DNA from 2 places in the Cupriavidus sp. 01T418 genome. Region 2 is predicted to be linked to the other one. Evidence: predicted binding sites of a transcription regulator. Region 2 holds the regulator's gene; the other holds the start of a gene.
The links. Region 2 encodes FliA, which starts transcription of late flagellar genes. Its sites were predicted from a motif close to CTAAAGTTTNNNNNNNNNNNGCCGNTA; they were not measured.

Region 1 (15,827 bases), on a different contig from region 2:
CTCGCACATCAGGCCGGACAGGCGCAGCAGTTCTTCATAGCAGGCGATGATCTGTTTCTTTTGGGGCAGCATGTCAGGCACCTATGGAGACGGTTTCCGTCTGCCTGAACGCCTGAGGCGCAGGCTCCGTCCCGGCCGCGGGATCGACCTGGCTCCAGGCCGAGGCGATGTCGGCCAGCAGCTTGTCCACCTCGTTCAGGCGGGCCTCGTCGTTATGCAGGTTGGCCAGCATCAGCTGCCGGGTCATATAGTCGTACAGCGCATCGAGATTGCCGGCCAGCTCCGCGCTGGCCCCATGATCGAGCGAGGCGCGCAGCCCGCTTTCGACGATGCTGATGGCGTGGGAGACGGCCTTGCCCTTGCCGGCAATATTGCCTGCTTCCATATGGAACCTGGCTCGGGCAATCGCCGCCCGCGCACCGTCGAACAACATGACGATGAGGCGATGGGGAGAGGCGCTCATGGCCCCGGTCTCGTTGCCGACATTGGAATAAGCATTGGCGGCGGTGCGTGCGTACATAGCGGCGATCCCTGAGTTTGATATGACGAGTGTGCCAGTCCGGCTGCGATCAGCCCTTGGAGCTGGACGAGCTGAACTGTTGCGTCAGGTAATTCTTGGTCGAGTTCATCTGCGCCATTATCGTGTCCAGGTTCTGGAACTCGGTCTTGTATTGCGCAATGGCGGCGGTGATCTGGTCCTGTGTGTTGGTGTACTCGGTTGCCAGCGACTTGAGTGTTGCGGTGACGCCGTTGGTGGCGGAGGTCAGGGCACCCGTGGTGCTGACAAAGCCGGCCGCTGCGGCCGAGAGCTGGTTGCCGTAGCCCGATTTGCCGTCGGTACCGCTCAACAGCTGGGCCACGCCCGTGCGGTTGCTGGCGAGGGCGGCGTTCAGCTTGCTCGAATCCAGTGCCATGCTGCCGTCGGCGTTGAAGCTGATGCCAATCTGCGTCAGGTTGGTCAGCCCACCGGTGCCTGCGGGCGTCTGCGGCGTATTGATCACGTTGCGCAGCTGGTTCTCGACCACGCGCAGGGTCGAGTCGCCCAGCAGTACGCCGGCGGATTTGCTGGCCGCGTCGTAGGAGGAGAGCTGCGCCGCCGTGGACTGCAGGGTGTTATACGCGGTGACAAAGCTCTGCACGGCGGTGGCCATCGCGCCGGTGTTGATGGCGACGCTGACGTTGCTGGTGCCGGTGGCGGCCAGGTTGAGGGTAACGCCCTGTGCCGCGCCCTGCACCGTGTTGGAGGCGCTGGTGACCGCCAGGCCGTTGATGGTAAGTTTGGCGTTCTGTGCCGCGATGTTCTGCGTCATTGCGGTGGTGCCGCCCGGGTTATACGTCAGCAGGTTGCTGATGGTGGTGGGGTCGCCACTGCCGTTGCTGCTGACTGAAATGCTCATGCTGGAAGCCGCACCGGTGGTATTCGAGGTCACCACCAGGTGATAGGGCGTGCCGCTGCCGTCATTGACGATGCTGGCGGTAACGCCGGCGTTGGCGGCATTGATGGCGTCGCGGATCCCGCTGAGCGTGTCGTTGGTGCCGTTGATATTGATTGACGCTGCCGGGGTGCTGCCGGGTGTAAAGGTGGTGGTGCCGCCGCTGGTGGCGGTGGTGCCGAACTGGATCTGGATGGTGGCGCTGCCCAGCTGCAGGCCGGTGCTGTCGACGACGCCGTTCGAGACCAGCGTTTGCGCCTGGGCCAACTGCGAGACGCTGACCGCGTAGCTGCCCGCCACCGCGGTGCTGTCCGCCGTGGTGGTGAGCACGCTGGTGTTGCTGGACGAGGTGGTGGTGCTGTTGTACAGGCTGGCCGTGCCCAGCGCGGCGGAAATCGTCTGGAACGACGCCAGCGCGCCCTGCAGCACGCCATAGGCCGACAGCTTGGTATTGGCAGCGGTCTGCTGGTTGGTGATGGGGGTGAGTTTGCCTTGCTCCGCCGTCTGCAGATTGCTCAGCAGGGTGCTCAGGTCCAGCCCGGAGCCAACGCCAAGCGACGAAATCGGTGAGCTGGTTGAACTCGATACACTCGTTGAACTCATGTTTGGACCTGTGGTTGGTTTCTACGGGGGAAGATCGCCCGTTCAGGCGGTTTGATGAATCAGCAAGCCCTGCAGTTTATCGATGGCGCGGATGATGCGCAGGACTTCTTTTGAGGGGAACTGGCGGATGGTCTCGCCGTTGGTCTTGTCCACGACGCTCGTCACCAGACGGTGCGTGGTTCTGTCCATGCTGACGCGTACCTCGAGCGGGGTGGCCTGCAGCGCATCGTTGATGCTTTTGAGCGCGCTGTCCAGCTCGCCGCTGGCGGGCGCATGGGAGCCGTTCGCCGGCTTTGGCCCTGCCGCATGCGCACCCGCCCCCGCGGCGGCTGCCGCTGCTCCAGCCGCATTCACGGACGATAATGGGCTGACGGACTGGGTCGCCGTCATTGGCAGTAGCGGTTCGGTCGAGCTGATCATGATCTGTCTTCGCAACGGTTGGGCCGGTGCACGAAAGGCTCCGGTGGAAACGCTTTCAGAGCGGAGACCGCTCTGGAAGCATTCCCGGCAGGACGGGCCCGGGTAGGGCCCGTCCTGCCAGGAGACTGCCGTCTGTTGCTACGATTAACGCAGCAGCGACAGCACGCCCTGGTTCGACTGGTTGGCCTGGGCCAGCACAGAGGTACCAGCTTGTTGCAGGATCTGGGCGCGCGACATGTTCGACACTTCGGTCGCATAGTCAGCGTCCTGGATCCGCGAGCGCGAAGCCGACAGGTTGGTCACAGCCGAGCCCAGGTTCGAGATGGCCGAGTTGAAGCGGTTTTGCACTGCGCCAAGCGAGCTGCGCAGCTTGTCGACCGTGGCCAGCGCCTTGTCGATCAGGGCCAGCGGGTTGGTGCTGCCCGAACCGGTGAACTGGGTGCTGGCGGTGGCGCTGCCGGCGGTGCTCAGCTGGATGGCGGTTCCGTCGGTGACGGCCGTGGTCGTCGAGCCGCCGTTGGCCTGGGCGCCGGCTTGCGTACCCGCCGACAGCGCGTAGTTGTTGCCGCCCTGGGTGACGTAGGCGACAGCAGCGCCGCTGGTGTCAGCGCCGACCTTGACCAACTGGCCAGTGACGGTGTTGCCGGAGTTGCCGTTGGCGGTATCGCCGACCGTCAGGTTGACCTTGTTCAGGGTGACGTTGCCGGTGGCGGTGTCGACCGAGGCAGCGTAGTTGTCGTTGCCGTACTTGACCACGTAGTTGCTGGTGGCGTTGCCGGCGGTATTCAGCACGTTGTTCAGCGTCAGGGAGCTGGCGTTGACGGTCGAGCCGACGAGGGCGGACAGCGCGTTGGCAGCCGAGGTCAGGTTGACGGAAACCGGTGCGGAGCCCGTGCCAGCGGCAACCGTGGTGATGGCTGCGCTGGTGCTCAACGAGTTCTTGGCCACCGTGAAACCGGTCATGCCCAGGGTCTTCGAGCTGATTTCTTGCAGGCCGATCGAGATGGTCTGGCCGTCTTGCGCGCCAACTTGCACGCTCAGGGGCGCAGCGGTGGACGACAGGACCTTCACGCCGTTGAAGTCGGTTTGTTGCGAAGTGCGGTCGATTTCAGCCAGACGCTGGGTGATTTCGTCCTGGATCGATTGCAGGTCGCTTGAGGAGTTGCTGCCCGTTGCGGCTTGGACGGACAGGGTACGGATCGCTTGCAGGTTGTTGTTGACTTCGTTCAGCGCGCCTTCCGTGGTTTGCGCCAACGAGATGCCGTCGTTGGAGTTGCGCTGGGCTTGGGTCAGGCCGTTGATGTTGGAGGAGAAGCGGTTGGCAATCGCCTGGCCGGCGGCGTCGTCCTTGGCGCTGTTGATACGCAGACCCGACGACAGGCGCTGGATCGCGGTGTTCAGCGATGCCTGCGACGAGTTCAGGTTGTTCTGCGTCATCAGAGACAACGTGTTGGTATTGATGGTCATCGACATGGTACAACTCCTATTTTTTTGACAGTAGGTAGTGCAATCCGGCTATCGCCGCAACGCTGGCTGCCTAGCAAAGCAGGGCGAGAAGTGCCACCGTTGTTTGGGTTATCGGTTGGCGCCGGAAAAGATTTAGAGTGATCTTTGAACTTTGCGATGGATTGAAACCGGGGTGCGGATCGGGGGTGCGCATGCGAGCCCGGACGGGCTGGCCCGGCGCCCCCGGCGGCGCCTAGCGGCGCTTGCGGGTGCGCGGCGTATACAAACTGACAAAGTCCTGCGAGGTTTCCGCCGCAGGCACGCCGGCCGTGGCCTCGGGCGCATTGGCGGGCGTGATCACTGCAATGGAGTGCTTGTAGAGGATCTGCGGCTGCGGGTCATGCGGCGTTTCGGCCAGCAACACCATATAGTTGTCCGCGGCCAGGATCACGCCGTGCAGGCGGATTCCGTTGAACAGGTGCACGACGACAGGATGGCGACTTGCGCTGTGGGTGGAGAGTTGCAGATGCTGCAGTTTCCGGCTCGGCCGATTGATCCTGGTTTCCTTCTTGTTCACAACTTCTCCGGAAGAGCCCGCGCGGGTTCTGGCGGTTGGCAACGGTCCAATAACCGGGCCTGGGCATGGGGGCGCCTCATATAGAGATTTTCCTCTAATGCAACGATTGCAGCACAAGGCTCGCATGTGGACCGATGCTTGCTTGTGTTGCGAATCCCAACGCCACCAGCGCCCGCACCCCATGTGGCATGGGTTTGCGGGCGACAAGGTGACCCTGGCCTGCCGCCGCGAGGTTCCCGTGCCGGGTATTAGTCACTTTTGTGCCATCGTCGGCACGTTTGCCATCAGAGTTTTCCCTGATAGAAATTGGATTTACACCTCATATAAGCAGGGCTATATTCGCTAATGAGCCTTTCGGCTCAATAGCAGTCCTGGAAAGCCTACGAGCACCCCGCACGTGGGCTTTTTTTTGCGCCCACTTGTTTGGTTGTGCGCCTTTGGCCGCATGCGCCGCTGGACGTACTTCAGAGTGCCTGATGACATTAGACGACAGGTAACATCCCGCCAATCGTTCGAACTGCCGGGCCTTTTGCCTTTATTTCCCCTTTTATTTCCGTATTTTTCGCTTTCTTCGGAAATGTTCGAAAATGTCTTGCTGCAACCCTCAAGCTTGCCTCGTTCCCTGCCGTTAAGTCCGCGATGCGGCGTCGCCCCGGAAATCTGTCCGGGACGCGGAAAAAGCGCGCGGAATAATAATAGAAAAGGAGCCGGAAGATGCGTTGGTTGCGAAACTTTGGCATTGGGGCGCGCCTGACGTTGGCGTTCTCGTTGATGACGTTGCTGATGGCTGCCGTGGCGGCGCTGGGCATGATGTCCCTGCGCACCATGGACGAAACGATGCGCGTGACCGTGGCAGCGCGCTTGGGCAAGGTGCTGGAGGTCGAACACGTCAAGCAGGCTGCGCTGCAGGTTGGCATCCTGGTGCGCGATGCCACGCTGAACGAGGATCCGCTTGCGGTACGGCGCAACGCCGAACGCATCGGCACATTGCGCCAGGGCATGGGTTCCACCCTGGATGAAGTGGGGCAGTCCCTTTCCAAGTCCGGCAGCCCGGAAGTTCAGCAGGTTTTTCGCCGCCTGATCGAAGCACGCAATGCCTATAACGGCCAGCTCGACATGGTGCTGCGCCAATTGGAGGCTGGTGAGTTCGATGGCGCGCGCAGCGCGCTGGTGGCGACCCTGCCGGCGGCCCAGGCGCCTTATTTCGACCAGTTGAGCGAACTGACCGAGGTCGGACGCAAGGCAGCGCAGGCTGCCGTGCAGGAGGCGGGCGCCAGCTACGAGATGGCCCGCGACCTGCTGCTGGGCCTGGCTGCGGTGGCGGTGGCCCTGGCGGTGGCCTTGGGCGTCGGCATCACGCGTTCGATCACGCGGCCGGCGCACCAGGCGCTGGAAGCGGCACAGGCGCTGGCGCACGGCAACCTGACGTACGCCATCAAGGTGAGGAGCGACGACGAAATGGGCCGCATGCTGGGCGCGCTGGGGCGCGCTTTCGGCCAACTGGCGACGCTGGTGCACGGCATACAGGGCGCGAGCCGCTCCATCGATGGCGCCACCCGCGAAATCGCCAGCGGCAACACCGATCTTTCCCAGCGCACCGAAGAACAGGCTGCGTCGCTTGAGCAGACCGCTGCCTCGATGGAGCAGCTCACCTCCACGGTCAAGCAGAATGCCGCGAATGCACGGCATGCCAATGAGCTGGCGGCCAGTGCCTCCGGCGTGGCGATCGAGGGCGGGCGCGCCGTGCGCGGCGTGGTCGAGACCATGCAGCAAATTTCGCAATCGTCGGCCAAGGTCGCGGAGATCGTCGGCGTGATCGAGGGGATTGCCTTCCAGACCAATATCCTGGCACTGAACGCGGCGGTGGAAGCCGCCCGTGCCGGCGAGCAGGGGCGGGGCTTCAGCGTGGTGGCGGCCGAGGTGCGCAGCCTGGCCCAGCGCTCTTCGTCGGCAGCCAAGGAGATCGGGCAACTGATCAATGGCTCGGTGGGGCAGGTAGCCCATGGCGCCAGGCAGGTGGAGGACGCCGGCCGCACCATGGACGATATCGTTGGCGCGGTGAAGCGCGTGACTGACATCATGGGCGAGATCGCCGCGGCCAGCGAGGAGCAGTCGTCCGGCATCGAACAGGTCAACCGCGCCATCAGCCAGATGGAAAGCGTGACGCAGCAGAATGCCGCACTGGTCGAGCAGGCCGCCGCCGCCGCCGAGAGCCTGCAGCAGCAGGCTGCCGGGCTGGTGGACGAGGTGTCCCGTTTCCAGGTAGCACCGGCGGATGCGCGCGCGGTGCAGCCTCGCGAAGCGGCTCGGGCACCGGCGCTGCAAGCGGTGGCGAAAGCACGTGTGGCCCCGGCCGCCCCGCTGCTGCAAGCAGTACAAGCCGCGCCCGCCGCCCGTGTGGTGCCGGCCGCCACCGCCAGGATAGCCACCCGGCCCGCGGCGGCAGCGCCGCGTACTGGCGCGGTCAGGCCCTCCCGCGAGCCTGTGCTGCCTGGCAAGACCCGTGCGCCGGTGGTGCGCCAGGCGCGCGAACCGGTGCTGTCTTCCAAGTCGGTCCCGGCCGCTCGCCAGGCCAAGCCTGTGCCGGCCGTATCATCCGCGCCGCGCCGCGCCGCGAGCGCGCCGGCCCTCGCCGTGGCCAATGGCGACTGGGAATCCTTCTGAACTTGCGCGTCGTTCCGAAACGGGGCCCGGCGAGCCGGCCGGGCGCGGCTGCAAGGTGGAAGGCTTAGGCCTACAATTACGCCCTTGTATAAAAAACAGGCAGGAGCGATGCCACCCGTGCGCGGCGGCATCGCACTCCATGTCCCCGCAGTGCGTTCTCTCTCCCGCCAGCCCATGACCGCCGTCTCCGTGCCGTCGTTTCCGACGGTTGCCATTCCGCCTTCTATCGTCTCTTCACCCACCTGCGCAGTTTCCGTGTCGTCGGGCTCTGCCCCGGCCCCCGCCGGAGGTGCCGGCAGCCACGGCAATGCGGCGTCCGGGCCTCCGGCCATGCCGCCGGTACCGGTGATGCAAGTCATCTTCGGCCTGATGCTGGCCATCCTGCTGGGCGCGCTCGAGCAATCGATCGTCGCCGTGGTGCTGCCGGACATCGCGCTGCAGCTCAATGGCTTCGAGGAGATGGCGTGGGTGATCTCGGCTTACCTGGTGGCGTCCACCGTGGTGACCCCGATCTACGGCAAGCTGTCGGACTTGCTGGGGCGGCGCTCGGTGCTGTCGTTTGCCATCGTGCTGTTCCTGCTGGCCTCGGTAGCCTGCGCGCTGGCGCAGACCATGCCGCAACTGATCATCGCGCGCATCCTGCAAGGCCTGGGCGGCGGCGGCCTGATCTCGGTGGCGCAAGCCACCATCGCCGATGTGGTGCCGCTGCGCGACCGTGGCCGCTACCAGGGCTATGTGAGCGGCGTGTGGGCCGTGGCCAGCATGGCTGGCCCGGTGATCGGCGGCTACCTGGCGCACTACCTGTCGTGGCGCTGGATTTTCTGGATCAACCTGCCGCTGGCGCTGGTCGCGCTGGTGGTGGTCCGCCGCACGCTCAGGCACCTGCCGGCGGGCGGGCGCCGCCATCGTATCGATTACCTTGGGGCGCTGCTGTTCGGCGGTGGCCTGAGCGGTGTGCTGGTGTTCCTGACGCGGCTCGGGCAGGGCCAGTCGGCCGCGACGCCGCAGACCCTTGGCTTGCTGGTGGCGGGCCTGGTCGCCATGGTGCTGTTCGTGTGGCAGGCGCGCCGGGCCAGCGAGCCGATGATCCCGCTGGACATGCTGCGGGTGCCGACCGTCGCGATCTGCTGCATCGCGCTGTTCCTGTGCTTTTTCCAGTTGATCGCCATGTCCGTGCTGTTGCCGCTGCGTTTCCAGGTGGTGGGCGGCGTGCAGGCCGACACCGCCGCGCTGCGGCTGGTGCCGCTGACGCTGGCCATCCCGTTCGGTGCGTTTTTCTCGGGGCGGCTGATGTCCTGGAGCGGCCGCTATAAGCCGCAGCAACTGGTGGGCACGCTGGTCGCGCCGCTTGCGATCGTGGCGCTGGCGTTCGTCGATCCGCATGCGGCGGTGCTGACCGCGCTGGTGATGGTGCTGCTCGGCCTGGCCATCGGCCTGCAATTGCCCAGTGCGATGGTGGCCACCCAGAACGCGGTGCCCGCGCACCAGGTCGGCGTGGCCACGGCGCTGACCTCCTTCTCGCGCATGCTGGGCGGCGCGGTCGGCGTGGCGGTGCTGACCACGGTGCTGATCGCCCTGTTGCGCCACGGCGGCATGGGCGTATCGGACCTGAAGGGTGGCGAAGACATCCTGATGAGCATGTTCCGCCGCGCCATCACAGGCGGCGATGCCGCCGATGCGGGTGCGGTGCGTGCCGCCGCCGAAGTGGCGTTCCGCATCCTGTTCCTGCTCAGTGCCGTGGTGTCGCTGGTGGCGCCCTTCCTGGTGGCGCGCCTGCCGGAAGCCACCTTGCGCGGCAGCAAGAGCGACGGCATGGCGGCGAGCATGGAATGATGGCTGGCGAGGTCAGGGGCCCGGTTGCGCCCCTGACGTGCTTTTTCCCAGGAAGCCGAATTCCACCGGCGTCTTGGCGTAGAACACCTGGATGTCTTCCTCGGCCAGCCGGTCGAACAAGCGCTGCACTTCCTCCTCCGTGGCAATCACGGTGATTTCTTCCGGCCGGTCGGCCAGTTCCATGAAATGCCAGGTGTGGAAGCGGCGGTCATGGCCGATGCCTTCCGCCGCCACTGTGTGCGTGGCACCGCGGATATGCAGGTCCCGCAGGACCTGCAGCAGCCAGTGCGACAACTGCTTGCCGTGGTGGCGCCGGTTCTCGATGGTGAAGAGCGTGAGCTGGAAGCCTTGCACGATAGCCCCCCTGCGCGCCCCGCCACGGCCTCCGCGTGCCGCGACCGTGGCATGGACGGCCGCCGCGGCAAGGTGCTTTCTCCAGTTTAGGCCAGCCGCCGCGGGCAGCCTGACACGCGCATTATCCGAGGGTTAACCCTGGTTCGTCCGCGCCGGACTTCCTTGTGGTCCGCCACGGCCCTCGCCCTCACTCCGGCGCTTCCTCCGCAACGGGCCCTTCGGCATCCAGTTCCTTCATGTTTTCCAGCAACTTGAGCAGGTAATGCAGCGTGTGGGTGATGTCGCTGGTTGAAAAATCGGTCAGCGCCCGCTCGTAGTAGTCGCGGATCTTGGGTTGCGCCAGTTTCAGCCACACATGGCGGCCGGTCTCGGTCATGGTGACCAGCCGCGAGCGCCGGTCGCGCCCGTCGGGCGCCAGGCTCAGGTGTCCGTCGCGCTCCATGCGGCTCACCAGGCCGGACAGGTTCTGCCGGCTCACCATCAGGTAGCGGGCCAGGTCCCCCACGCTCATGCCCTCGGCCGCCTGCGGCCTGGAAAGTGCCCCCAGCACCGCCCATTGCTGTGTCGTCAGGCCTTCGGCCTCCACGGCTCTCGATCCCGTTTTATGCAACATATTTGCGCATTGGTATAGGCGAAAGAACAGCCTGTTTGCCATTTCCATGCGCGCCGCCGGGGCGAGATCGTCTTCAAAATCGGGGTTAACCATCATGAATTCCTGGGTGGTCTTGCTTGCATTGGTTTGGTCGCACGCCTAATATACGTCAATATATTTACCTATTTAACGGCTGGCGCGCGGCGCGTCAGCCGCACGATAGCACCCTGGACCTGGAAGGAGAACACTGTGCAAGGACTCGAAGGCAAGACGGTCATCGTGACCGGTGGTGGTGGCGGCATCGGCGGGGCGACCTGCCGGCGCTTCGCACGCGAAAGCGCTGCCGTGGCGGTGCTGGACCTGAACCTGGAAGCGGCAAGGCAGGTGGCTGCCCGGATCCGCGAGGAAGGCGGCCGGGCGGAGGCGTTCCAGTGCGACATCACGGACCGCGCCAGCGTGGATGCGGCGGTTGCCGCCACCGTGAGCCAGCTTGGCCCCATCGACGTGCTGGTGAATAACGCTGGCTGGGACATATTCAAGCCGTTCACCAAGACCGAACCGGCGCAGTGGGAGCGCCTGATCGCCATCAACCTGACTGGCGCGCTGCATATGCACCACGCCGTGTTGCCCGGCATGGTGGAGCGCAAGCGCGGGCGCATCGTCAACATCGCCTCCGACGCGGCACGGGTGGGCTCCTCCGGGGAGGCCGTCTATGCCGCCTGCAAGGGCGGTCTGGTGTCGTTCTCAAAGACCATCGCGCGCGAGCATGCGCGCCACGGCATCACCGTCAACGTGGTGTGTCCAGGGCCGACCGACACGGCGCTGTTCGCGGACTACAAGCAAGGCGCCGGCAACCCGGAAAAGCTGATGGAAGCCTTCACCCGCTCCATCCCGCTGGGCCGCATCGGCCAGCCGGAAGACCTGCCCGGCGCGATCGTGTTCTTTGCCAGCGATGACGCTGCCTTCATCACTGGCCAGGTGCTGAGCGTGTCCGGCGGCCTGACGATGAACGGCTGACGCCGGCAAACACAAGACAAGTGAGACAAGTGAGAAAAGTGAGAAAAGTGGAGATAGCGCAATGAACTTCGAAGACATTCTGTACGAGAACCGCAACGGCGTGGCCTGGATCACCATCAACCGGCCGGACAAGATGAACTCGTTCCGCGGCCAGACCTGCGATGAACTGATCAAGGCCCTGAACAAGGCCGGCTACGACAAGGCCGTAGGGGCCATCGTTCTGGCCGGCGCCGGCGACCGCGCCTTCTGCACGGGCGGCGACCAGTCGGCGCACGACGGCAACTATGACGGCCGGGGCACCATCGGCCTGCCGATGGAAGAACTGCACGACGCCATCCGCAACGTGCCCAAGCCCGTGATTGCGCGCGTGCAGGGTTTCGCGATCGGCGGCGGCAATGTGCTGTGCACGATCTGCGATCTGACCCTCTGTTCGGAGAAGGCGATCTTCGGCCAGGTAGGGCCGAAGATGGGATCGGTCGATCCAGGTTATGGAACCGCGTTCCTCGCACGGGTGGTCGGCGAGAAGAAGGCCCGTGAAATCTGGTACATGTGCCGGCGCTATTCGGGCCAGGAGGCCGTCGCGATGGGCCTCGCCAATGCGTGCGTGCCGCACGACCAGCTGGACGCGGAAGTGCAGAAGTGGGGAGAAGAACTCTGCGAGCGCAGCCCTACGGCACTGGCCATCGCCAAGCGCAGCTTCAACATGGACACGGCACACCAGAGCGGCATCGCCGGCATGGGCATGTACGCGTTGAAGCTGTACTACGACACCGAGGAATCGCGCGAAGGCGTGGCAGCGCTCAAGGAAAAACGCAAGCCGGAGTTCCGAAAGTACGCAAAGTAAGAGCGGCCGGCAAGCCTCGCTGCCGATCGATTTCACGCATGCCAATTGGCGCGCCCGCCGCGCGCCAGCCCCGTTTTTTTCCCCTGCTCACCCAGGAGACAAGCGAATGAACCCCTATCTCAATGAAGACCTCGTAACACTTGGCGACCACGCACGGCGCTTCGCTACCGATCGCATCGCGCCGGGCTACCAGGAGCGCGATGCGTCCCGCGTCCTTGATCGTACCCTCATGCGGGAGATGGGCGAGATGGGGTTCATCGCCCCGGAACTGCCGGAGGAGCATGGCGGTCAAGGCCTCGGGTGCCTTGCCGCCGGCGTCATCCACGAGGAGGTGGCCCGGGCCGACCTGAGCCTCTCGTACATCAACCTCCTGGCTTCGCTCAACGGGCAGATCCTTGCGCACCACGGCAAGCCGGAGGTGGTGCGCCCCTGGTTGACGCGGCTCACGCGCGGCGAAGCGTTGCTGGCGATCGCGCTGACCGAACCGCGCGGTGGCTCGGATGCTGCCAACCTGCGGCTGCGGGTCGAGCGTGTCGGCGACGCGTACGTGATCAACGGCGAGAAGACATCGATCTCGGCAGCCGACCAGGCCGACGCGGCGGTCGTATTCGGACGTACCGGCACCGTCGAGTCCGCTGCGCACGGCGTCACGGCGCTCCTCGTGCCCATGGACCTGCCCGGGATCACGACCAACCGCTTCAACTGCCACGGGCAACGAGCGATCGGGCGGGGTTCGATCTTCTTCGAGAACGTGCGTGTCCCGGTGGACCACCGGCTCGGCGACGAGGACAAGGGCTTTGTGCAGGTGATGCAGGGCTTCGACTTCTCGCGGGCGCTGATCGGGCTTCAGGTACTCGCCGTGGCCCGCGTCGCGCTTGAGGAAACCTGGGCCTATGTCGCGGAACGGCAGGCGTTCGGCAAGCCGCTTTCCGCGTTCCAGGGTGTATCGCATCCGCTGGCCGACTTCGATACACAGGCCGTGGCGGCACGGCTGCTGTGCCTGCAGGCGCTGTGGTTGAAGGATAACGGCGCGCCGCACAGCGCGGAGGCGGCCATGTGCAAGTGGTGGGCTCCGAAGCTCGCCTACGACGTCGTGCACCAATGCCTGCTGATGCATGGGCATGGCGGCTATGACCGCGGCTTGATGGAGCAGCGCCTGCGCGATGTGCTGGGATTCCAGATCGGCGACGGCACCACCCAGATCATGAAGACCATCATCGCCCGCGACCGCGCCGGCCGTGGCGCGGTGCCGGCCTGATCAGGCTTGTTCCTGCTTGTTCCTGCTTGTTCCAAATAACGACAAAAGGAGACCCCCCATGGAATTCGACGCCGTCCTGCTGGCGCCACGCCGCGCGCAGAGCATCGCCAAAGGCCACTGGCACGATCGCACGATCAATGACGATCTGGACGCCTGCATTGCTGCCTGTCCGGGCAAGCTCGCACTGACGGCGGTACGGGGCGAAACGGGGGAAACACGGCGCTTCACCTATCGCCAGCTGGGCGCGATGGCGGACCGGATCGCCGTGGGACTGGCCCGCCTGGGCGTGGGCCGCAATGACGTCGTGGCGATGCAACTGCCGAACTGGTGGGAGTTCAGCCTGCTCTATCTGGCCTGCTCGCGCATCGGTGCGGTGCTCAATCCTCTGATGCATATCTTCCGGGAGCGCGAGCTCTCGTTCATGCTCAAGCACTCAGAGGCGAAAGTCCTGATCGTGCCGAAGGTGTTCCGGGGCTTTGATCACGAGGCAATGGCCAGATCCTTGCAACCGGGTTTGCCATTCCTGCGGCGCATCGTCGTCGTGGGCGGCGACGGTGCCGATGACTTCGAGGCATTGCTTGCAACGCCAGCGTGGGAGAAGGAGCCGGATGCCAAAGCCATCCTCGCAAGCCACCGGCCCGGTCCAGACGACATCACGCAGCTGATCTACACATCCGGCACGACCGGCGAGCCCAAAGGCGTGATGCACTCGGCCAACACCTTGATGGCCAACATCCTGCCTTACGCCGAGCGTTTGAATCTGGGCCATGGCGACGTCGTGCTGATGGCATCGCCAATGGCGCACCAGACCGGCTTCATGTACGGCCTGATGATGCCCGTCATGCTGCAGGCCAGCGTGGTCCTGCAAGACACCTGGGAGCCGGGCAAGGCCATCGAAGTCATCCGCGCCGAAGGCGTCAGCTTCACGATGGCCTCGACGCCATTCCTGACGGACCTCACCAAGACGGTCCAGGAGACCGGCCGTGCCGTGCCAAGCCTGCGGACCTTCCTGTGCGCCGGGGCGCCCATCCCGGGCCCGCTGGTCGAGCAGGCGCGCCAGGTGCTAGGCACGAAGATCGTATCGGCGTGGGGCATGACGGAGAGCGGTGCCGTCACCCTGATCAGGCTCGATGACGAGGACCATCTTGCGTTCACCACAGACGGTTGCCCGCTCCCGGGGGTCGAGCTGCAGGTCATCGATTCCGACGGGAAGCCGCTGCCACCCGCTGAGGTTGGCAGGCTTGTCGTGCGCGCCTGCTCGAATTTTGGTGGCTACCTGAAGCGGCCGCATCTGAACGGCACGGATGCCGACGGCTGGTTTGACACCGGCGACCTGGCTCGCATGGACGTCAATGGCTACATCCGCATCAGCGGACGCAGCAAGGACGTGATCATCCGCGGTGGCGAGAACATCCCCGTGTTCGAGATCGAGGCGCTGCTCTACAAGCACCCCGCCGTATCGCAAGTCGCCATCGTCGCCTATACCGACCAGCGGCTCGGCGAGCGAGCCTGCGCCGTGGTCGTGCCCAAGCCGGGCCAGCGTCTCGACTTCGCCGGCATGCTGGACTTCCTCAAGGCGCAGAAAGTCGCGATCCAGTACATCCCCGAGCGGCTGGTCGTGCGCGACACGATGCCTGCCACACCCTCCGGGAAGATCCAGAAGTTCAGGCTGCGCGACATGTTGAGCGACGGCACACTTTGAAAAGTCATCCGTCCCTGGCACCGTTGAGCATCCGGCGCACGCCCCGGCTCTAAGGGGAAAAAGGCTGAATGTCAAGTCAACGGACGCCTGATACGATGCGTTTAGTGGAAAGCTGGTCTGTCTGGCCGGCTCAATGTTCGCGTGCTCATAGCCGCCCGGACGGCGGCCTTCCAAGGAAATGTCATGAAGAAGATTGTCGCTACCGCTTTCGCTCTGTGCCTTGGGGCTGCTTCCATCGCCGCGCAGGCGCAAAACACCGGCAAGGTCGATCCCTACACCCAGGGGGCGAAGGCCGGAAAGCCGGACCCGTACACCGATGGTGCCAAGGCTGGCAAGGCCGACCCCTATACCGACGGGGCCAAGTCTGGCGACAAGTTCGATCCGTATACGCAGGGCGCAAACAAGAGTTCGCGCGCCGACCTGACGGACTCGAAGTCGAAGAAGTCGTCGCACAAGAAGCAAACCAAGAAGGCTGTGCCGGCACCTGTTGCCGGGACCTGAGCCGTCTGGCTCCGCGGCGACGGTTGCCGCAAACCGGGTAAAGCCCGCAACCAGCGGGCTTTACTTGCTGACACGATACAGTGACAGGGATCAACGCGACTCGCCGGGCGGCGTGATTGCGGTCGTGTCGATCCGCGAATCTTGCCGTTCTCCCTGACTTCCATACGCAGCGCGAAGCCCTTGCTCGGGCAATACCAATCGGCAATCTGCATGACACGAAGGTGTCGTCATGATCAGCGCATCGACAAGCTGCGCCGGCCCAGGCGAGGAGCGCTTTTCGCAAGTGATCGGTATGCACTCTTGCGGCCCGAGACCAGCGCGTTTCCCAGCTGTTCGCCTTGCCCGCCGGTGACGTCGCTTCGGCTGGCCGCGGCGGCCCGGGGGTATTAACAAATACTTACAGCACAAGTGCCCGGCCCACATTATGCTCGCGGAGCCAAAAAATGTGGCGGGCCAGACCTGTTTTCCGACGGCCGGTGACGCGGGCGAGGCCCGCGCGCGGATGTCGGTGCTGGCTGCGAATTCCAAAGAGAGGAGAATCTCATGAGCGGGATCCGCTTGTTGACCCTTGTAGCAGTTGCCA
Region 2 (15,827 bases):
GAGTAGGTCGACAGTTGCGCATTGGTGCCCAGGGCATTGCGCAACTGGGTGTTCAGGAAGTCGCTAAAGACACGCACCACCGAGGTCGCGTTCGAGCCCTGGCCATAGTACCCGCCGGCGCCAAGCTGGCCGGCCGCCGACGCAATCAGCGTGTTCTGCCGCGAATACCCCGTTGTGGCAGCGTTGCTGATATTGTGACTAACGGTCGTCAGCGCGTTCTGCGCCGTGTTCAGACCAGAAAGACCGATAGAGAAGAGAGACATGCTCGAACCTCGCAACTGTTGGCTGCCACAGACCAGGCCCGGCGAATCGCACATCTGGCTGTCCAAAGGCTGCCGATGCCGGTTCGCCGCTGCCGGATTCGACGGCGGTGAATAAGTTAGATAACGGCAGATTTGCCACACGACTTTAGTGCGCTGCCGAGTATTTTCGTACTGGCCGGGCCGGTATTGCCAGGGCGCGGCACAGACACTGCCCGGCGCTCGGCCGCCAGGCACCTCACTGCAATGGGTTCAGACGGGAACCTTGCGCATGATGCGCACCAGCTTCTCGCCGTAGGCGGGATCGGTGGCATAGCCCGCGCGCTGAAGGCCGCGCGCCGCTTCGTCCGGCGTCGCTGCCGTCAGGACCGGGGCATAGCGCGGGTTGTTGCTCAGCAGGCGGCCGTAGTCGGCGAAGGCTTCGTCATAGGAGCCGTAGGCACGAAAGCGTGCGCGCACCTTCTGTGGCTGGCCGTCGACGTATTCGGTGGTGGTGACTTCCGCGACCTGGCCCTTCCAGCCGGGCCCGGCCTTGATGCCGAAGACGTTGAAAGTGGTGCCGCCATCCGGATTGGCGATCTCGCGCCGGCCCCAGCCGGATTCGAGCGCCGCCTGGCCCAGGATCAGCCGCGCGGGAACGCCGGTGGCGCGCGCCGCGGACTGCGCCGGGCCCGACATGCGCGAGATGAAGGCGCTGATATGGGCCGGCGTATCCTCGGGCAAGGCGCCGTTGCCGCCCTGCCAGGCACCCGGATCCTGCGCCTGGTACTGGCGCAGGCCCGCGGTGGGGTTCCAGTTGGCGCCGGCCACCACGCTGCCGGCGCGCGGCGTATCCGCGTCGCCGTTGCGCATATCGAGTACGCGCGCCAGGCCGGGCGCGGCTTCGTCCATGCCGGCCTGCAGTCCGGAGGCAGCCCTGGCCGCGGCCGAACCCGCGCCGCCGGCCAGCTCTGGCGGAAGCCCGCTGCCGTTGGCGCGCGCGAGCTGGCGCATCATGACGTCGGCCAGCCCGATCCCGCGTGACGACAGCTGCTGCGACAACTGCTGGTCCATCATGGACATGTACAGCTTGGTCTGCTCGTTGTCGAACATGCCATCCTGCGGGGTCGCATCGCGCATGCTCTTGAGCATCATCTGCGTGAACACGGCTTCGAACTGGCGCGCGGCGGTGCGCAACGTACTATCGCTGGCGCCGGTGCGCGCGTTCTGCTTGAGCGCCTCGAAGCCCTGGGTGTCGAGCGCGAAGCGTTGCGACAGGTCGGCCTGGGCCGCCATTTGACTGGAGGACATGATCAGATGATCTCCAGTTCAGCCCGCAGCGCCCCAGCCGCGCGCATGGCTTCCAGGATGGTCTGCAGGTCCGCCGGGGTGGCGCCGAGGGCATTCAGGCCCTTGACCACCGCCGCCAGCGAAGCGCCGGCCTTGACCATCTGCAGCGCGCCGCCTTCCTGCTTCAGATTGATCTGCGACACGGGCGCCACCACGGTCTGGCCGCCGCTGAAGGGCGCAGGCTGGCTGATCACCGGCTGGGTATTGATCACCACCGACAGATTGCCGTGCGCGATGGCACAGTCATCGACGGTGACGGCCTGGTTCATCACGATGGAGCCGGTACGCGCATTGAGGATGACCTTGGCGGCCGCCCTGGCGCGCGTGACATCGATATTCTCCAGGCGCGCCATGAAGCCCACTCGCGCGCCCGGCGCAGCCGGAGTGCGTACCTGCACCACGCGGCCGTCGAGCGCGGTGGCAACGCCGCCGCCCATGTTGCGGTTGATGGCTTCGACCACCCGTTCCATGGTGCCGTAGTCGGTATCGCGCAGTTCGATATTCAGCACGCCGCCTTCGGGCTGGAACGACGGCACCGCGCGCTCGACGATGGCGCCGTTGGCAATGCGCCCCACCGCCAGCTGGTTGACCTGCACCTTGCTGCCGTTGGCCGACGCGCCCGCGCCGCCCACCAGCATATTGCCCTGCGCCAGCGCATAGACCTGGCCGTCCGCGCCCTTGAGCGGCGTCATTAGCAAGGTGCCGCCGCGCAGGCTCTTGGCATTGCCCATCGACGAAACCACCACGTCGAGCGGGCTGCCGGGCTGGGCGAACGGCGGCAAGGTGGCGGTAACCATCACCGCCGCCACGTTCTTGAGCTGCATGTTCTTGCCGGCGGGCAGCGTGATTCCCAGCTGCGACAGCATATTGGTCAGACTCTGGATGGTGAACGGCGTCTGCGTGGTCTGGTCGCCGGTATTGTCCAGCCCGACCACGAGGCCGTAGCCCACCAGGGGATTGTCCCGCACCCCCTGGAAGCTGGCGAGATTCTTCAGCCGCTCAGCATGGGCCGCGCCCGCCAGCAAGCCCAGCGTCAGCGCAAGAATGAAGGCGCGGACAAAGCGGCAGCGCAAGACGGGAAGCGAGGACTGGAGCATGTTGCGATCAGTACGGTGAGACATTGAGGAAGAAACGCTGGAGCCAGCCCATGTTCTGCGTCTCGTCGATATAGCCCTTGGCGGTGTATTCGATGCGGGCATCGGCCACCTGCGTGGAGGAAACGCCGTTGTCCCCGGTGATCGTGCGCGGGTTGACCACGCCGGAGAAGCGGATGAATTCGGCACCCTGGTTGATCGCCAGCTGCTTCTCGCCCGACACCACCAGGTTGCCGTTGGGCAGCACTTCCAGCACGGTCACGGTGATGGTGCCGTTGAAGGTATTGGCCGCCGATGCGCCACCGCTGGCCTTGAGGGCATTGGCGCCGCTCATGGTGGCGTTCTGGCTGCTGCTGAACAGGCCAGCCAGCGCCTTGGGCACGGTATCGAACGCCAGCGCACTGTTTGAAGTGCGCGAGGCATTGGTGCCGGAGTTCTTGCTGGCGTTGACATTCTCGCTGATCACGATGGTGAGGATGTCGCCCACATTGCGCGGCCGGCGGTCCTCGAACAGCGGATTGCCCGCGTACGAGGACTGGTAGATGGATCCGCTGGCCCGCCCTGGCGCGCGCGGTTCGGCACGCGCGGTGGTCGGGAGCTGGACCAGCGGCTCGCGCGGCGCCAGCGCACAGCCGGTCGCGAGGCAGCACAGGGCGAGCGCGCCCAGGCGAGTCGGCGAGGCAACCATGATCATCCGCCGAGCTGGGCCAGGCGCTGCAGCATCTGGTCGGACGTCTGCACCGCCTTGCTGTTGATTTCGTAGGCACGTTGCGTCTGGATCATGCTGACCAGTTCTTCCACCACGTTGACATTCGACGTTTCAACGTAGTTCTGCTGCAGCGTGCCGGAGCCGTTCAGTCCCGGCACGGTGGTGTTGGGCGCGCCCGACGCATCCGTCTGCGCGTACAGGTTCTCACCCATGCTCTCCAGCCCGGTCGGGTTCATGAAGGTCGCCAGTTGCAGCTGGCCAACCTGCACGTTGGTGCTGGCGCCGGGCTGGGTCACGGAGACCGTGCCGTCACGCCCAACGGTCAGCGAGGTGGAATTGGGCGGAATCGTGATGACAGGCTGGATCACGAAACCGCTGGACGTCACCAGCTGGCCGTTCTGGTCCATCTGGAAGGAGCCGTCACGGGTGTAGGCAGTGGTGCCGTCCGGCATCGTCACCTGGAAGAAGCCCTGGCCGTTGATGGCCACATCCTTGGCGTTGCCGGTCTGCTGCAGATTGCCCTGGATATGCAGACGCTCGGTGGCTACGGGGCGCACGCCGGTGCCTAGCTGCATGCCCGAGGGCAGGGTGGTCTGGTCGGACGACAGCGCGCCCGGCTGGCGCACGGTCTGGTACATCAGTTCCTCGAACACGGCGCGGCTGCGCTTGAAGCCGTTGGTGGAAACGTTGGCCAGGTTGTTCGAGATCACGTCCATCTGCGTCTGCTGCGCATCGAGGCCGGTCTTGGCAATCCAGAGTGAGCGGATCATGGTTGTCCTTGCAAGGCCGCCGCGCTACGCGGCAGCACATCAAATCAGGTTCAGTTGGTCGACAGCAGCGCATTGGCGCGCTGGTCGTTGGTATCGGCGCCCTGGATCATCTTCATCTGCATCTCGAAGCGACGGGCATTGGCGATCATGTCCACCATGGCCTCCACCGGGTTCACGTTGCTGCCTTCGAGCGCACCGGAGACAACCCGCATGGTGGTGTCTGCCGGTAGCGGCTGCGCCCCCGAGCGCGGGTGGAAGAGTCCGTCGTCGCCGCGCACGATGGACTCGGGCGTCGGGTTCACCAGCTTGAGCTTGCCGACCTGCGCCAGGCCGGCGGCTGCCTCGCCCGGCCCGCGCGCAGTGATGGTGCCGTCGCTGCCGATGGTCACGCTGGAGCCCGGCGGCACGCCGATCGGCCCGCCGTCACCCATCACCGGCAAGCCGCCCGAGGTCTGCAACTGGCCGTCGGCCGAGACCTGAAGGGAGCCTGCGCGCGTATAGGCCTCGGAGCCATCGGGCGCCTGCACCGCGAGCCAGCCGTTGCCCTGCATGGCCACATCGAGCGGGCGCTCGGTGTAGGTCAGCGGGCCAGCCTTGAAGTCCGCGCCCGGCGTGGACGCCAGCGCGAATGCTCGCGTTGGCGACTCCTGCCCCACCACCGGCACCGCGCGAAACAGATTGATCTGCGCGCGAAAGGCCGGCGTGGACGCGTTGGCCAGGTTGTTTGACACCGCGGCCTGCTGGTCGAGTGTCTGCTTGGCGCCCGACAGGGCGGTGTAGATCATGCGGTCCATGGCGGGCCCTCAGTTGCAGCGCATCGTGCCGACGGCGCCGGTCACAGCGCCGGTCATAGGTTAACCAGGGTCTGCATGACCGTATCCTGCGCCTTGATGGTCTGCGCGTTGGCCTGGTAGTTGCGCTGTGCCACGATCAGGTTGACCAGCTGGCCCGACAGGTCCACGTTGGAGCCCTCCACCGCGTTGGACTTGAGCTGGCCGAGGCTGCCACCGGGTGCGGCAATCAGTTCCTGGCCCGACGCGCCGGTCGCGGCCCATACGTTGTTGCCCTCGGGCTGCAGGCCCTGCACGTTGCCGAAGCCAGCCAGCACGACCTGGCCCAGGCTCTGCGTCTGCTGGTTCGAATAGCTGCCGAGGATGGTGCCGTCCGGTTGCATGGCGAAGCCCAGCAGGCTGCCCGACGTATAACCGTTCTGGACGAGCGACTTGGTATCGTTGGCGGCGCCGAACTGGGTCGTGCCGGACAGGTCGAGCGTGGAGGTCACTGCCGCCGCGCCATTGGCCGCCGGCAGGGTGAAGCTGGCCAGCGCGGCGGGCGTCGGCGAAGTCAGCAGGCCGCTGGAGCTGAATTGCATGGCGATCGGGGCGGGCGCGCCGGCCGGGCCGCTAACCACGTTGCCCGCTGCATCGGTAATGTTCAAATGCCAGTCGGAGCCACCGGCAGCGGTGCCGGGGCCGGCAGCCTGCTTGCTGAAGTAGGCGGTCAACTGCTGCGCGTTGCCCAGCGAGTCGTAGACCGTGATACCGGTGCTGTAGTTGAACATGCTCGCCGTCGGCAAGGCGCCCGGGGCGCTCGCGAAGGCGGTGGCCGGTACGGTGCTGCCCGAGTCCAGGTTGAACTGCGCGCTGGTTGTGGTGGTCGCCCTGGGCTGCATCTGGGCATTGGAAATCACCAGCGGCTGCGGCCTCACGCCGCCACCGCCGACCACGCCTGCCGGGTAGCCGGTCAGCTTCAGGCCCTGCGCGTTGGTCAGGCTGCCATCGGCCTGCTTCTGGAACTGGCCATTGCGCGAGTAGAAGACCGAGCCGTCGGCGCTGACCATGCGGTAGAAGCCCATGCCATTGGTAATCGCCACATCGAGCGAGCTGCCGCTCGCCTCGATATTGCCCTGGCTGAACGACTGCACCACCGAGTTCACGCTGGTACCCAGGCCGATCTTGGTCCCGGCGTAGACGTCGGCGAACTGCGCGGTGGATTGCTTGTAGCCAACGGTGTTGGCGTTGGCGATATTGTTGCCAATCACATCCAGATTGGCGGCTGCGGCGTTAATGCCGCTTACCCCTTGACCGAAACCCATGATTTTCCCCTTGTTACTTTGGTTCGTGAAGAGCCGGCGAGCCTTGCGTCAGCCCGGGTGATTAAAGGATGCGGCGAACATCATTGACGTTCGCTGTGGACCCACTGCCCAACCCCACCAGCACACCGGTCGAATCGCCGCTGATGCTCTGCACCACGCCGTAGACGAGGGCCACGGGCTTGACGTCCGTGCCATTGGCGGTAGCCGTCACCTTGAAGGTGTAGGTGCCGTCGGCCACCGCGGCACCGGCATCGTTCCTGCCGTCCCAGGTGATGTCCTGCACGCCGGCGGACTGGCCTTGCAGGTTGATCGTGCGTACCGTGTTGCCGGCCTGGTCGAGCACGCTCACGGATACGGAATCCGCGGCCGAAGGCAGGTCGACGCCGATCTTCGAGGGAACACCGCTCGCAACGCTCACGCTGCTGCCCGGCACCATCACCGTGCGGCCGATCAGTGCCGCCGAATCCATCGCGCGCCCCGCGCTGACCTGGCTCAGCAGCGAGTTCAGCGTGGCGTTCATGGTCTGCATGGAGCTCACCTGGCTGATCTGCGCGAGCTGCGAGGTCAGTTGCGAGTTATCCATGGGGTTGAGCGGATCCTGGTTGTTCATCTGCGTCACCAGCATCGTCAGGAAGCTGTTCTGTAGATCGGACGCGCTGGCGCTGCCGCCCTTCAGCGCATCGTTGATCCCTGCCGGGGTGGTGTTGCCGTTGACGGAAGAAGTCGTGGTCATTTTCGTATTCCGGGTTACTGACCGATGGTCAGCGTCTTGAGCATCATGTTCTTGGCTGTGTTCAGCACTTCCACGTTGGCCTGGTAGGAGCGCGAGGCCGAGATCATGTTGACCATCTCCTCCACCGGGTTGACGTTGGGCATCGTTACGTAGCCATTTGCATTGGCAAGCGGATGCGTAGGGTTGTAGACCATGCGCGGCGGCGATGCGTCTTCCACCACCCCCTCCACCTGCACGCCGCCGACATCGCTCTGGCCCGGTGTTGGCGCGAGTCCGAATACGACTTGCTTGGCACGGTACGGCTGGCCGTTCGGCGTCACCGCGCTGTCCGCATTGGCCAGGTTGGAGGCCGTCACGTTCATGCGCTGCGATTGCGCGGCCATGGCCGAGCCGGCAACCTCGAAGATATTCAGTGATGACATGGTGTGCTCATTGCTGGACGGCCGACAGCATGGTCTTGATCTTTGCGCTCATGATGGTGAGGCCAGATTCGAAGTGCACCGCGTTGTCGGCAAAAGCGATGCGCTCGGTGTCCATTTCCACGGTATTGCCATCCATGCTCGACTGCATCGGGATGCGATAGGCGAGATCCAGGTTGTCGGCGGAAGGCGCCTGGCCCGGCAGGTGGCGCGTGGAGGTAGTCGTCAGCGTCACCCCCTCGGCCTGCTTGCCGCGATCCACGGTCTGCGCCAGCGTGCTGGAGAAATCAAAGTCACGTGCCTTGTAGCCCGGAGTGTCTGCGTGCGCGATATTGGAGGCAATCACCGATTGCCGCTGGGTCCGCAAGCTCAGTGCTTCCTGCTGGAAGCGCAATGCCGCATCGAGTCTGTCAATCATGTCTGTGTCTCGCTGGAAGGAGAGAACAACGAAGGTCGACCTTCTTCAGGTGTGCCATCTTAGGGTCGCTGCCGTCATGCCAATCGCATGAATAGAGCAAAAAAACCCGCGCATTTCGCCCCGAGCGGGAACGCGTACTTGCCTACAATGGGATCCGTTCTCACACACGTGGCTGGCGCATTCGCGGCGCGAACCGCGTAGCTTCCTTGCTGGATGCCCAAATGAATTCTCGTTTCCGGGCCGCTGCGGCGCGCGTCCTGCTTTGCGCGCTCACCGCCGGCGGCATGCTGGCCGGCAGCGCCCTGGCGGCGCAGCCCGCGCCCTTTCCCGAAGACCCGGTGCGGGTAGCGGTTGAGCAGTTTCTTGCACAACAGACGGCCGGACTGCCCGGCAAGGCAAGCATCCAGATCGTGCCGCCCTCAGGCGGCCGGGCGCCGGACTGCCCCTCCCCCGAACCGTTCCTGCCGCCTGGCAGTTCGGCCTGGGGCCGCGTGTCGGTGGGCGTGCGTTGCGGCGGTGAACGCCCATGGACCCGCTATTTGCAGGCGCGCGTGTCCGTCGTAGCCGACTACTATGTGGCGGCGCGTGCCCTCATGCCCGGCGAATCGATCGACGCTTCCGCGCTTGAGGTGCGCCAGGGCGACCTGTCCACCCTGCCGCGCGCCGTGGTGACGGACCCGGCCCAGGTCAATGGCGCGGTCGCGGCCAACCGCATCGCGGCGGGTTCGCCGATCCGGACGGACCTGCTGAAGAAATCGATCGCGGTGCGGCAGGGGCAGAATGTGACGGTGACGGTGGAAGGCGATTCCTTCCAGCTCAGCAGCGAGGGCAAGGTAATGGCCGATGCCGCCGTCGGCAGCAACGTGCAGGTACGGCTCAAGAACGGACAGGTGGTCAGTGCGCTGGTGCGCAGCGGTGATACGGTGGTGCTGCAACAATAGGCAGGATGGGGACGGCAGGCGAGATGCGCATGCGGCAAGACCGCTGGCAGGTGCGCCCAGGACCGGGGCGGCCCGGGGCGGCCTGGGGCGGCCATACGGCCCGTGAGACAATGCCGGCCCGAACGCCAGACTTGTTCTCCCTAAAGTTTTGCCTGAATCATCCGATAAGCCAGAGGAACCCAGCAAGGAATCACCGTGAAGATCAATCAGACCACCTCGTCGAGGCCAAGCGATGCCACCGACGGCGCCGTCCGTACCGCCGCCGGTGCTCCCCAAGCGGCCGCAGCCCCGGTCACGGCCGACGTGCTCATGAGCCCCCTGGCTACCCAGGTGCGTGACATCGGCTCGCGCCTGGTCCAGGATCAGGACAATGACATCGATGCCGCCAAGGTCGACGAAATCCGCCAGGCAATCACCGAAGGCCGCATCAAGATTGACCCCAGCAAGATAGCCGACGGGCTGCTCGCATCGCTGCGCGAGCTGAACGGCGGGGCGTAACCCGCTGGTGGCAGACTGCCTTCCGGCCGCCGCCAGCGATAACCGGGCCGCAAGGCCAGCCACAGACCACAGACGATAGGCAAAAACCATGAGCCAGTCCCTGATTCAGAACCTGGGCCGGGAAACCGAGCTGGTGCGGGAATTCTCCGCTGTGCTCGGCGAGGAAAGAAAGCTGCTCAAGACGGGAGACTACCAGGCCCTTGCCGCTGCGCTCGAGCGCAAGGTCGAACTGGCTGGCTTGCTCGGCGCGCTCACCACCGCGCGTGAAGCGCAGATGGGTGCACTCGGGATCCGCATCGCTGCCGGCGGGCAACTGGTCGGCAGGCATGTCGACCCGGGCACCGAAGCCGCATGGAGGTCCCTGGTGCTCGCGGCGCGCACAGCGCGCGACGCCAATGAATTCAATGGAGCCGTGGTGGAAGCCCTGCGCGGCTATACCGACGAAGCCATCCAGGTCCTGCGCCAGCGCGGCGACACGGCCACGGTGTACGGGCGCGACGGACGCACCCAGACCGGCCCGCAGGGCGTCAGCCTGGCCAGCGGCTGAACTGGTTTGCATGGTTTGCGGATGTGGCCCCAGCGGGCGGGAGAGGGGAGCCAACCGACGGTTGGTCAGCTCTCGCGGGTCACCTCGCGGGTCACCTGAAGCTGACCGTAACCTGATTCGACTGCCCGATCAAGACCGGCGCCAATGCCCCTCTGCCAGGCACTTGAAACGCAAACACAAAGCCCTTGGCCGCATCATCCCCGCTGAACGCCTCGGTAAGCCCTTCCGTCCCCGGCAACAACACACACCGCTGGGCATTGCACAAATAGGCCTGCAACCCGTTCGGCGGCGTACTCGCAAAGCTATAGCGCCACCGCACGGTGGTAATCGCGCCCTCCGCCTGCTGCAAATAGCCGCCAGGCGTAATCGGCGCAGAGACCGTGCGCAACCCTCTGCCATACAGCGCAGGCCCGTTCACCGAGGCCGTCCAGGAATGCAGCGCCGTACCGCCGGGCGCCGCCCAGGCCGGACAGCAGGCCGCGGCAATCATCGCGGCAGCAACTCGCTGGCGCCAACCGCTCATAGCAAGCCGCGCAACTGCGAACGAAGCCGCGTAATCGCCTGGCTGCGAATCTGGCAAACCCGCGACTCCGTCACCTCCAGCACCGCGCCGATCTCGCGCAGGTTGAGCTCCTGGTCATAGCACAGCGACAGCACCAGCTTTTCGCGCTCAGGCAAGCGCTCGATGGCACGGATCAGCGCCTCGCGCATGCCGCTTTCCATCAGCAGGGTGAGGGGGTTGCCTTCGTCGCTGACGCTCAGATGCCGGTCCAGGAAGTCTTCTTCGCCGGAGCGCTCGAAGTCCTCGTAGTGCAGCAGCTGGCAGCCATAGACTTCATTGAGCAGCGTCTGGTATTCGTCCAGCGGCAGCTCAAGCGCCTGGGCCACTTCGGAGTCCAGCGGCGCGCGGCCCAGCGTTTGCTCCAGGCCGCGCACCGTGCGTTCGATGCGCCGGGTGTACTGGCGAAGGCTGCGCGACTGCCAGTCGTTGGCGCGCACCTCGTCGAGCATGGCGCCGCGGATGCGCTGGCTGGCATAGGTCTCGAAACGCGCCCCGTGGGTGTCTTCGTAGCGCTTGGCGGCGTCGAGCAGGCCAATCATGCCAGCCTGGATCAAGTCACCGAGCTGCACGCTGGCGGGCAGCTTGGCTGCCAGTTGCAAGGCGATGCGACGCACCAGGGACGCATGCGCCGTCACGGTGTCGGTCTGTTCGAGCTTTCCCTGAATCGTGTACATGGTGGAATTCTCGTGAGTCCTGGCTGCGGGCCCCGGCGTTTAAGCCAGGGCCGTGGCTGACGGCGTCAGCGGAGCCGTCGGGGTTGAACGGGGATCGGTGGGCAATGGCCAGTTGGCAATGCCTGTGGCAATGCGGCGTAGCGCTGCGGTGGCGGGCGCGGCGGGAAAGGACTCGACCACGCAGCGGCCCAGCGCCGCGCTGCGTTCCACCAGCGGGTCGTACGGCAGGCTGCCCGCGGGGCTCGCCTCGACGCCGAGATACTGGCTGGCGGTGCGTGCCAGGTTGCCCAGCACGGCACTGGCGGCGGCGTCCGTGGCGGCAGCGTTGATCACCAGGTGGAAGCGCCGGCATGCGTACAGGTGATTGAGCCGCTTGATGCAGGCATAGGCGGCCTTGATCGAGGCCGGCTCCGCGCGCAGCACCACAATGAGGTTGTGCGCCGTGCCGGCCACCTGCGACAGGCCGCCGTCCGCGTCGCTGCGGGCATCGTTGAGCACGGTACGGAAACCATTCAGCGCCTGCAGCCCGCCACTGGCCTGTGGACTGCCGGGCAGTACCGCGATGGCGCCGGCCGGGCGCTTGCCCAGCGCGGCTTCCAGCGTCACCGCGCCGCCCAGCACGGCGGCCAGGGTGCCTTCCGGCATGGCGCCGGCAAGGCGGGTGGCGCGCGCGCCGAAGCGGTCTTCATCGATGAGCAGCACGCGCTCGCCTTGCATGGCGAGTGCGTTGGCCAGCCCCAGGGCCACCGTGGTGGCGCCGGCACCGGCATCGCTCGCGACCACCGCGATGCGGCGCGTGGCGCGGGGCGCCAGCATGCGCCGCAGGCTTTCTGCCTGGTCGGAGGCGAGTGAAGTCACGTCTTATTCTCCCTGTGCCAGCGTCTGCAACACGCGGCTGCCATGCAGGCTCGCTTCGAGCATGTCGCCGGCTTCGCCCATGTGGAACGTCTCGGCAGCGGCCTCGGTGGTATCGGATAGCATGGCGCGGCCGCTGCGGGCGGGGTAGTTTTCCAGCACGTCGAGCAGCGCCAGCAGACGGCCGATGCCTTCCACCAGCACGACGGAGCCGGGCGTCTGGCGCGCAGGCGCGCGGCCGGTCAGCCTTGCCAGGAACGGCGCGACGGTGTCATCGCACCCGTGCTCCAGCCGCAGCGCGGCGACAGCCATCTGCAAGGCGAGCAGCCGTGCGCAGGCTTGCACCTCGGCCAGCGAGGATGCATTGCCGCCGTCCTGCCCGCCCTGGCCCAGGTGATCCAGTGCATGGCGCAGCGTGCGCAGTTGCGCTTCGCCGGCCTCGGCCCAGCGCGCCCAGCGGGCCAGTTGCGCACCCTCGGCAGACAGCGCCGGGTCGCACAGCAGGTAGTGCACGGCAAGCGTCTGGCCGTTCTCGCGATCGACCACGCGCGATACCAGCAGGCCGGCCTCGATGCCGCTCTCGGCGCCGCGTGCGCCGCGTGCCTGGCCCTCGAGCACACGCACCGGCGCTTGCGCGATCCACTGCACGGCATCGCGGCCGCGGTAATCCATGTCTTCCACGACGTGGAAGGTCAGCGTTTCCGCCAGCGCATCGAGCTTCATGGCCGCGCCACCGCTGACCACGCGCGTGGTCTTGCGCGCAGCGGCAAGCCAGCGCTCGCCGGCCTGCTGCCAGCGCGCCAGCGTGGCGGCGGCGGGCATGGCGTCCAGCAGATTGACCACGGTACGGGCGGCGGCAATGGCAGCGCACAGGGTGGCCGCGTCGGCCTCCCATCCGCCCTGCCCGCCCTGCTGCGCTGGGCCGGTGCGGCCGGCCGGTGCGGTGCCCGCCGCGAGCGGCAGGCCATCGCGGTCCGCCAGCCATAGCGTGTGCTGCCAGGGGCGCGGGGCGCGGCGCCCTGCCGCCGGCGCGGCAACCGTCGCACTCAGCGACAGCACGAAGCGATCGCAATGACGGCTCAGGTCGCGGCAGGCGGCCTCGCGCACCTGCTGCGCCATCAGGCGCGGCGAAGGCGCGCTCTCGGCGCGTTGCTGCCACAGCGAGCGGACCAGTTCGAAACCGTAGCTGCCGGCATTCAGCTGGTCGACGCAGTCGCCCACTGCGTTGGCGCTGTCGGTCAGCGAGCGCAGCATGCCGTCGGCCCCGCCGGGGCCGGCCACGCGGGTGGCATCGCTGTCTTCCTGCGCCGGCATGGCGCGCCGCGCGGCTTCCGCGTCGGCGAATACGGAGCCGCGGCGCGGCGTCTGGAACGCGCGCTCGACCAGGGCCGCGCCGTTGGCGAACTCCAGGTGCTCTGGCACCCGCTGGCCGGTAGAGGCGTAGTACACCGGCAGGCGGTGCCGGATCACCACGTCAAGCACGGAGCCCAGGTGCGTGGCTTCGTCCAGCTTGCTGACGATGCAGCCGTCGATACCGCCGTCGGGCGTGGCGTCGTGGCGGTAGGCGTGCACGACTTCGTTGAGCGTGTCGCCGTGGCTGGCGCCGTTGAGCAGCAGGATGCGCTGCACCGGCGCCTGCACGCCAGCCAGCATGGCGATCTGCCCGGACAGGTTGCGGTCGCGCTGGCTCATGCCGACGGTGTCGATGATGACCAGGTGCTTTTCGGTCAGTGCCGCCAGCGCGAAACGCAGGTCGGCCGCGTCCTTCACCGCGTGCACGGGCACGCCGAGGATGTCGCCGTAGATGCGCAGTTGTTCGTGCGCGCCGATACGGAAGGTGTCGGTGGTCAGCAGGGCCAGTCGTTCCGGGCCGTGCTGGAGCACGAAGCGCGCGGCCAGCTTGGCCGTGGTGGTGGTCTTGCCCACGCCGGTGGGGCCGACCAGCGCCAGCACGCCGCCTTGGGCAAACAGCGCATCTTCGTCGTTCAGTACCGGCACCTTGCGCGCCAGTTCCTGGCGGATCCAGCTCATGGCGGCGGGGCGGTCATGGCCCGGCGGCAGGTGGCAAAGCAGCGATCGCGCGAGTTGTCCGGAGAAGCCAGCCGTCACCAGCCAGGTGAACAGCGAGTCGCGCAGCGGATCGCTGCCCATCGACGGCAGGCCGTGGGTGCCCTCGCTGGAGAACTGCCGCTCCATCATGGCGCGCATGGTCCGCAGCTCGCCGCGCAGGTCGCCAAGGGCGCCGTCGACGGCCACCACGGCGGGCTGTGGCGTGAATACCGGCGCGCGGCTGGAGATGGCGCCGAGATCGGTGTCGCGCATGGCGACGATCTCGACGCCGCCTTCGACGGTGCGGTTGGACAGCACCACGGCATCCGGTCCCATCGCCTCGCGCACCTGGCGCAGGGCCTCGCGGCCATTGGCCGCCACGAATTTAGCTACGCTCATCTTGCGAAACCCCTCACGCTGCGCCACCGATCATGGCGGTGATCCTGATATTTCTGTTGTCCGGCACCTCGGCATGCGAGAGCACCTTGAGCTGGGGCATGGTCCGGCGCAGGAAGCGCGCCAGCAGCGGGCGCAGCGGGTGCGGCACCAGCAGCACTGGATCCAGCCCCAGGTGCTCCTGCCTGGTCACCGCGCCCTGCGTCTGCTGCAGCAGGGCGTCGGCCAGGCCGGGCTCGATGCCGCCGCCGTTGGAGAGCGCTTGCGACAGCACGCGTTCCAGCCCGGCGTCGAGGCCGATGACCTGGAGGTCAGCGCCGTTGGGGAACCATTGCTGGGTAATGGCACGCCCCAGCGCCACGCGCACCAGCGACGTGAGTTCGTTGGGATCGCTGACCTTCGGTGCGTACTCGGCCACCACATCCAGCACGGTGCGCATGTCGCGGATCGGCACGCTTTCGTCCAGCAGGTTTTGCAGGATCTTTTGCAGTGCGGTGAGCGTGATGACCTTGGGCACCAGGTCTTCGGTCAGCTTGGGCGATTCCTTGGCGATGCGGTCCAGCAGCGCCTGCACTTCCTGGCGGCCAAGCAGTTCGGCCGCGTGCATGTGGATCAGGTGGTTGAGATGCGTGGCCACTACCGTGCTGGCGTCCACCACGGTGTAGCCGTAGATCTGCGCCTGCTCCTTGAGGCCGCCCTCGATCCACACCGCCGGCAGGCCGAAGGCCGGGTCCTGGCTGGGCGTGCCTGGCAGCGAGCCGGAGACCTGCCCGGGGTTGATCGCCATCCACTGCCCGGGCGCCGCTTCGCCGCGGCCGATCTCCACGCCCTTGAGCGTGATGCGATAGGCGTTGGGCTTGAGCTCCAGGTTGTCGCGGATATGCACCACCGGCACCAGGAAGCCGATCTCCTGCGCCACCTTCTTGCGGATGCTCTTGATGCGGCCGAGCAGTTCGCCGTTCTGCGCGCGGTCCACCAGCGGGATCAGGCGATAGCCCACTTCCATGCCGAGCGGATCCACGAGGGTGACGTCGTCCCAGCTGGCTTCGGTCGACTCGGGGGCCACCGCAGGGGCGCGGTCTTCGCGCTTCTTCTCCTGCGCCTGCGCCAGGTCGCGCCGTGACACGTAGCGGCCGAACCACACCAGCGCGCCGGCAAACGCCAGGAAGGCGAAGTGCGGCATGCCCGGGATGATGCCCATCAAGCCGATGATGGCACCGGTCAGATAGAGCACGCGCGGGTTGGAGAACAGCTGGCCGGTCAGCTGCTGGCCCACGTCCTGCTCGTTGGAGACCCGCGACACGATCACACCGGCGGCGGTGGAGATCACCAGCGCCGGAATCTGCGCCACCAGGCCGTCGCCGATGGTCAGCAGCGTGTAGTTGCGCACGGCGGTGGAAAAGTCCAGGTCATGCTGCAGCATGCCCACCACCATCCCGGCGCCGACATTGATGAACATGATCAGCAGGCCGGCCACC

Region 1: AC1DQ3_RS16370 (FliC/FljB family flagellin) is a predicted target of FliA. The motif match lies at 4,033-4,059, and genes of this name have one in related genera.

What each region holds. Positions count from the first base shown of each region.
Region 1 covers NZ_JBFTQG010000014.1:28,476-44,302, reverse strand. The annotation lists gene AC1DQ3_RS16390 (flagellar protein FliT) at 1-72, opposite strand, end outside; gene fliS (flagellar export chaperone FliS) at 74-520, opposite strand; gene fliD (flagellar filament capping protein FliD) at 570-2,036, opposite strand; gene AC1DQ3_RS16375 (flagellar protein FlaG) at 2,079-2,456, opposite strand; gene AC1DQ3_RS16370 (FliC/FljB family flagellin) at 2,601-3,929, opposite strand; gene AC1DQ3_RS16365 (RNA chaperone Hfq) at 4,156-4,479, opposite strand; gene AC1DQ3_RS16360 (methyl-accepting chemotaxis protein) at 5,194-7,143, shown strand; gene AC1DQ3_RS16355 (MDR family MFS transporter) at 7,492-8,976, shown strand; gene AC1DQ3_RS16350 (DUF190 domain-containing protein) at 8,989-9,330, opposite strand; gene AC1DQ3_RS16345 (MarR family winged helix-turn-helix transcriptional regulator) at 9,518-10,036, opposite strand; gene badH (2-hydroxycyclohexanecarboxyl-CoA dehydrogenase) at 10,172-10,939, shown strand; gene badI (2-ketocyclohexanecarboxyl-CoA hydrolase) at 11,001-11,783, shown strand; gene aliB (cyclohexanecarboxyl-CoA dehydrogenase) at 11,890-13,041, shown strand; gene aliA (cyclohexanecarboxylate-CoA ligase) at 13,100-14,743, shown strand; gene AC1DQ3_RS16320 (amino acid ABC transporter permease) at 14,927-15,244, shown strand; gene AC1DQ3_RS16315 (hypothetical protein) at 15,788-15,827, shown strand, end outside.
Region 2 covers NZ_JBFTQG010000023.1:15,921-31,747, forward strand. The annotation lists gene flgK (flagellar hook-associated protein FlgK) at 1-263, opposite strand, end outside; gene flgJ (flagellar assembly peptidoglycan hydrolase FlgJ) at 513-1,550, opposite strand; gene AC1DQ3_RS21315 (flagellar basal body P-ring protein FlgI) at 1,553-2,686, opposite strand; gene flgH (flagellar basal body L-ring protein FlgH) at 2,694-3,377, opposite strand; gene flgG (flagellar basal-body rod protein FlgG) at 3,374-4,162, opposite strand; gene flgF (flagellar basal-body rod protein FlgF) at 4,213-4,956, opposite strand; gene flgE (flagellar hook protein FlgE) at 5,010-6,257, opposite strand; gene AC1DQ3_RS21340 (flagellar hook assembly protein FlgD) at 6,319-6,990, opposite strand; gene flgC (flagellar basal body rod protein FlgC) at 7,005-7,412, opposite strand; gene flgB (flagellar basal body rod protein FlgB) at 7,420-7,827, opposite strand; gene flgA (flagellar basal body P-ring formation chaperone FlgA) at 8,049-8,768, shown strand; gene flgM (flagellar biosynthesis anti-sigma factor FlgM) at 8,964-9,266, shown strand; gene AC1DQ3_RS21365 (flagella synthesis protein FlgN) at 9,355-9,813, shown strand; gene AC1DQ3_RS21370 (flagellar protein FlhE) at 9,905-10,303, opposite strand; gene AC1DQ3_RS21375 (RNA polymerase sigma factor FliA) at 10,333-11,049, opposite strand; gene AC1DQ3_RS21380 (MinD/ParA family ATP-binding protein) at 11,089-11,907, opposite strand; gene flhF (flagellar biosynthesis protein FlhF) at 11,911-14,352, opposite strand; gene flhA (flagellar biosynthesis protein FlhA) at 14,366-15,827, opposite strand, start outside.